2 regions of the Paenibacillus sp. P4_A9 genome follow, and region 1 is predicted to be linked to the other one. Evidence: predicted binding sites of a transcription regulator. Region 1 holds the regulator's gene; the other holds the start of a gene.
The links. The regulator LexA, encoded in region 1, represses DNA repair genes until DNA is damaged. The targets are predictions, from matches to a motif close to CGAACATATGTTCG.

Region 1 (3,154 bases):
CTGCACAAGTAGCAGCAAAGGCTTCCTCCACACTACGATCATCCCATAATAGCGTATCATCCAAATCAAAAAGCACAGCTTTCAACGTCATCATTCATTTCCCCTTTGAATGTAGTATCTATGTGTAAGCTTAATTCTCTTCGTCAGTAAACTTAATGGAATCAAGTTGGACCTTCAAGTTACCCCTAAATGCATTGATATAGATCTTTCTTAGCTCATTGCGCTCATCAATCTCTGCATCAGTTAAACCTTCAACAGTCTTCGCCTTCCGAGCTAATTCATTGATACGTTCAATCGTCTTATCCATGCTGTCACTCATTGTAATCCTCCCAGTCAAAATTTCAATATGAGTACTACTTTGCCATCCCCGATTAGGATTGTCAAGGTTACAATGCAAAGAGACATAGCGACTGGCGACTATGTCTCGAACATTCATCTATATAGTTAACTAATAATTAGTTCATTAAGGAAGTAAGAGAACTTGCCCCTCTTGTAAAGAACTGCTCGCTAAATGATTTAATGCTTTCATTTTTTCAACGTAAGAACGTGTGTTCTCACTCTTATTTTTGTGAGCTTCTGCGATTTCCCATAGCGTATCCCCGCTTTGGATGACAACCTTTTCATGCTGGGTAACTTTCACCGATGATTGAACGGAAGTGATTGGCGTAGGCACAGTAACGGACTCATCGCCTGCATAGGCTTGTACGATCGCACCAAACGAAAACACAGTTCCAAGAATTACTGCTATCAGCAAGAAACGAAGTAGTAGTTTCGAATAACCCCGTTTAACCGTCATCCCTTTGGATGCATGAGCAGTACCTCGAAGTGTTGTTGTTGCGTTCGATTGTGAATAAGCCATATACATAAAATCATCCCCCAAACATTTGTTCTGATATCAGAATAACACGAACACATGTTTGAGTCAACCATTTTGTTCGAACTTATGTTTGTACGAACTCGGGTTCTATGTTATACTTTGGGTAATGATTCCCAGTATTGGAGTGATATCTTATGAGTAAAATTTCGCAGCGTCAACAAGCAATCATGGAATTCATTAAGAACGAAGTGAAAGATAAGGGCTACCCGCCATCCGTTAGAGAAATCGGCGAAGCTGTTGGACTAGCTTCTAGTTCTACCGTACATGGGCATTTAGAGCGTCTTGAGAAAAAAGGCATGATTCGTCGAGATCCTACCAAACCGCGTGCAATCGAAATCCTAGGGCTGGATGGTGCCGAATCCCAATTCGCAGTCTCCGTCGCTCGTGTTCCCCTTATTGGTAAAGTAACGGCTGGTGTTCCTATTACTGCCACTGAGAATATCGAAGATTACTTCCCGCTTCCTTCAAGCATGGTAGGTGACAACAACGTGTTCATGCTTAGCATTATGGGTGACAGTATGATTGAAGCTGGTATTCATAATGGCGACTACGTCATTGTTAAGCAGCAACAAACGGCGAACAACGGCGATATCGTTGTCGCGATGACCGAAGATGATGAAGCTACGGTTAAGCGCTTCTACAAGGAGAAGGATCATATTCGCCTTCAACCGGAGAACTCCGCATTACAACCAATACTATTGAAAAATGTGACCATTCTCGGTCGCGTTATCGGCTTGTTCCGGGATATGTAAGAACACGGATAATCAAAAAAAAGCAAGGCTCTCAAAGTGATAACTCACTTGAGAGCTTTGCTTTTTCTTTTAAAATGACAATACCCAGTTCCCCGCACGGAAGATCGGTTCAATCGTCCCATCCGGTAGTTCTCCATCGATCTCTAGCTCCGCTGATCCTATCATGAAATCTACGTGTATTAAGGAGCTGTTCCCTCCGCGAGCCTTCAATTCCTCTCTGGATAGTGTTGTACCGTCCTGCAAATTGATCGGATAACAACTACCTAATGCCAAGTGGCAGGAAGCATTCTCATCAATCCCCGTATTATAGAAAATACGATTTAAATTAGAAATTGGAGAATCAAACGGCACAAGCGCTAGCTCACCCAAATAGCGCGCCCCTTCATCCATATCCAATAACCTGGCCAAATGGTCATGCCCAACCTCAGCCTGGAAGTCCACAACCTTTCCTTCTTCGAACGTGAATGAAAACCGATCCACTAACGCCCCATTAATATTCAAAGGCATTGTACTAGCAACCGTACCGCGAACACCCGTTCGTTTCGGAATGGTGAACACTTCTTCCGTCGGCATATTAGCTACATACCGAATGCCTCGTGCATTCTCATTATCCCCGCCAAGCCAAATATGTCCTTCTGGCAGTTCAACACGCAAATCCGTACCCGTAGCTCGATAGCGCAGAGCTTTGTAGCTTCTTTCATTCAATAAGCTATGTGTGGCTTTCAGCGTATCCAAATGTGACTGCCAAGCGGCCACAGGATCAGCTTCATAAACACGGTTAATTTTGAAGATCGCATCCCACATCGCAGGTATACGCTGCTCTTCTGGCAGATCCGCATACACAATAGAAGCCCAAGCTTCTGTAGGCGCTTTAATTAGACACCAGCTAAACTCACCAGTTCGCACATAGTGCTGATACTTGGCTCTTGCAGTTGACGCTGCTTTGGACGCTCTAGAAATCAGACTAGCGTCAATACCATCGTATAGATTCGGATTCGGCACCTTAATGTTCAACAAAGCTCCACCGTTCTCAACAAACCGTTCCAGCATCGTCGAATACCACTCAGGGTAGTAGTCCATTGAGTCAACTTGCGCATAATCAAACTTACTACGCGTAACGACATCATCCTGCCAATGCACATGCACATAATTTGCGCCAGCTTCATAGGCTTTTTGCACGATAAGCCTAGTTAACTCCAGTGTTTCAATAGGCGCTTCCACCAACAGGTCTTGGCCTTTATTCAAGTTGACCCCGACTCGAATCACTAGCTCTGCATACTTTTCTAAATTATGATCAAAATTGTCCACAGTTCAATTAATCTCCTTCGCGTTAAAAAGCCCATCAACTCACATATGCGAGACTGACGGGCTTTAAATATCTAGTTGTCTTCTTTAAAACCTAGTACAGGGACAGATATTGATCTCTTTCCCATTGGTGAACTTGTGTGCGGTACATGTCCCACTCAATTTCTTTCAATTCATAGAAATGAGCTAATGCATGTTCGCCAAGCGTATCGCAAATGAC
Region 2 (3,154 bases), on a different contig from region 1:
AAGCTGCTTCACAGCTTGAAAAACAGTACCCGTATGATTCGTCGGATCCGGCATCTTCATCTGGCGCGAGAAGCCCGTCGGGGCATCAAACGGACTACACATACAGCTGACCGTCACGATAGATGCCATATAACCTTTGCGCCGGCAGTCCCGGCACACTTCCTCCGTCAGCTCCATGAGGATCGTATTCACTTCCGACGATTCCGCATAGTCCCTCGGCAGCGTCATCATATGGCCAATGGACTTCGGAGGTGTATCAAAAGTCCCTGGCGTGACTGGGCTGTCGTCCAATCCATTCGCCGTCCGCCACATCACCTCGGCGTGGATGTCCGACTGCTTGCCGAAGCGCGCGCGGAACTTTTGTTTCAGCTGCGGCAGCGGTGTTCGTGCCACATCGCCGATCGTATACATGCCCAGCTTGGCAAAATGCGTCGTCATCCGCGAGCCAACACCGAACATTTTACTGACTGGTTGCTCCCACAGGTATTCCTCGACAGCGGATGGAAGCAGCGTGAAAATGCCGCTTTCATTCTTTTTTGCCCATATATCCGTTGCGATTTTCGCTAGGATTTTATTGGAGCTAATGCCGATGCGAATCTTAACCCCCGTTTGCTTGAGCACCTTGTGCTGCAGCGTTGTCGCTATCGTCATCGCATCTCCAAAGAACGGTAGACTCCCTGTGACATCTAGGAATTGCTCATCAATACTGAAAACTTCAACAAGATCTGTGACTTCCTCATAAATTTCGGTTATTTGCAGCGAAGTATTGATATAATGCTGCATCCGAGGCCGCATGACAATCAGCTCGGGGCACTTCTTGAGTGCTTCACCCAACCGTTCGGCCGTCGTGACACCGAATCCTTTGGCAACAGGGCAGGCGGCTAAAATAATACCTGACCTTAACGCAGGATCTCCTGCAACGGCAACCGGCTTATTCTCTAGACCTGGATGATCGGCCTTTTCTACACTTGCGTAGAAGCTCTGACAGTCTGCCAGGAAGATCGTTCGTTCCCCACCCTTGTTCCCCTTACTCATCGCAATTCCCCCCGCATATTCATCAGCGTAGTCATAAGCTCAGCCTTGACCAAACTACGAAGCATCGTGAAATGATGAATGTAACCTCGAACTTTGTACTCTACATTAATGCCTAAAGCGTTCATTTCCGTGTGAATCACCTTAATATCTCGCTGCTTCATCTTACTTTTCAACCGTTGTAATTCTGGATAAATAGCCATCTCAACCTCTCTGAGGTAAAAAAGAATGTGATTATAAACAATTTTATCTTTATAAACCTTAAGCTCCTCCATATCTCTTGCCAGCATATCAAGCAAAATCGGCAACAGCGTGTATTCCTTAATCATTTGAACATCCTCTTCTGTCTCTACTTTTGAAATACCACTCATGTTCTCACCACCATATGCGAACATATATTCGTTTTTCCATATTATATACCGAACACGTATTCGTTATGCAAGTGGTTTTTTGGATATTTTTTTGTAATAACAGGAGCTATTACAGCTAATTACTATTTAATTCCCTATTTATACCTATTTATTGAAAAATGTGCCAATCACCACAGGCGAGTGCGTGTCCCGACTCCTCTCTTCTTACATTTAATGTATTACATTGGATTTCAACGGAAGGATACCAAATATCACAGGAGAACTTTGCGTCACTCCCCGTTATGCCATTAGTTCCTAGTCCTCACACAAAAAACGCCACAAACAGAGCATCTTGCGCTCCGCATGTGGCGTTTTCATCGTATAACTATCGAAACATAGACCATAATCGAATCAAGTGAAACGTATTATTGGGATCAATCTTTTGAGCAATGATAAATGTTAAAATCTGGTGCGTCTGGTTTCCGCTGAGTTTCTCACCGAAAATACCAGCGGCAAGACCGATTAAGCGCGTGACTTTCGCTGTATTTTGCAAATCTGCCTTCGTGACGCCTTGCAGCAGCATTTTGATGCGTTCCTTCACCTCAGGGTTTTTCATCTTGAACTTCACACGCTCCACGAGCGCAGGATCGATGCCATATTGCTGATAACTCATACCCGCACCTCCGATACCCGTCATGCTCTATCCTATGAGTGAAAGTAGGCAAACTTGACTGAGACAGCTTTATATAAGCAAATGCCTTAAAGTCGGATCGCAACGTGATCGGTCATGTGGGGTGATTTCTCATAGTTCTCTCATCCTGAAACGGCAAAAACAGCCACCGTTCCCGGCAGCTGTCCCTTCATTCTACATATACATGGCGATTAGGATGACGCAGATGCAATTTAACGCAACGAGCAGTGGAAAGCCAACGACAAAGGAAGTATGCTTCGTTTTGTGCCGCCACACCCGCATGCCCAGCCAACCACCAATCCCACCGCCGAGAGCAGCGAATAGAAACAGCCGTTTTTCTGGTACACGACGTCCACCTTTTTTCGCTTGCCCTTTGTCATGTCCCATCTCAATAAACGTAATGATATTCATCAGCAATAAATAAACAAGAAAATAAGTCACGGCAGATCACCTTCGATTCCATAAAATAATGCAGCTAACAGCTACTCCTATCTTAAGAGGGAACACCGCCATGGGTCAACCTGTCTCACAGGCTATCTACTAATCTAGCACTTCGCTGTCAAAAATATGAGCCCGCTCCAAATACGCCCTCAGCGGCATAAAAGAAGCTCCCGTCCAGAAGGACGAGTCGCCGACAAGCTCGGCCGCATCATCTCGCGCCTGCTCCATGATTTCGAAATCCGCCATCATATCGGCGATGCGGAACTCCGGCAGCCCGCTCTGCTTCGTGCCGAAGAAATCCCCCGGCCCGCGCAGCTCGAGATCGCGCCGAGCAATCTCGAAGCCGTCGGTAGTCTCCGTCATCGCCTTCATGCGCTCCTTGCCGACCTCCGTCTTCGGGTCGGCGATGAGCACACAGAAGGACTGGTGCTCGCCCCGCCCGACCCGGCCGCGCAGCTGGTGCAGCTGCGACAGACCGAAGCGGTCGGCGTCGTAGATCACCATGAGCGTGGCGTTCGGCACGTCCACGCCGACCTCGATCACCGTGGTCGACACGAGCGCCTCCACGTTGCCTTCCTTGAAGGCGCGCATGATCGCTTCTTTCTCCTGCGCGCTCATACGACCGTGCAGCAGGCCGATC

Region 2: a site for LexA is predicted at 1,421-1,434, ahead of AC1DVJ_RS11045 (YhjD family protein). Genes of this name have one in related genera too.

The regions. Positions count from the first base shown of each region.
Region 1 is NZ_JBFUHL010000015.1:75,691-78,844, forward strand. It holds gene AC1DVJ_RS13210 (HAD family hydrolase) at 1-91, opposite strand, end outside; gene AC1DVJ_RS13215 (DUF896 domain-containing protein) at 131-319, opposite strand; gene AC1DVJ_RS13220 (LysM peptidoglycan-binding domain-containing protein) at 464-865, opposite strand; gene lexA (transcriptional repressor LexA) at 1,012-1,629, shown strand; gene AC1DVJ_RS13230 (aminopeptidase) at 1,699-2,937, opposite strand; gene glnA (type I glutamate--ammonia ligase) at 3,029-3,154, opposite strand, start outside.
Region 2 is NZ_JBFUHL010000011.1:77,280-80,433, reverse strand. It holds gene AC1DVJ_RS11050 (DNA polymerase IV) at 1-1,035, opposite strand, end outside; gene AC1DVJ_RS11045 (YhjD family protein) at 1,032-1,403, opposite strand; gene AC1DVJ_RS11040 (stage VI sporulation protein F) at 1,768-2,055, opposite strand; gene AC1DVJ_RS11035 (DUF1294 domain-containing protein) at 2,248-2,514, opposite strand; gene recG (ATP-dependent DNA helicase RecG) at 2,614-3,154, opposite strand, start outside.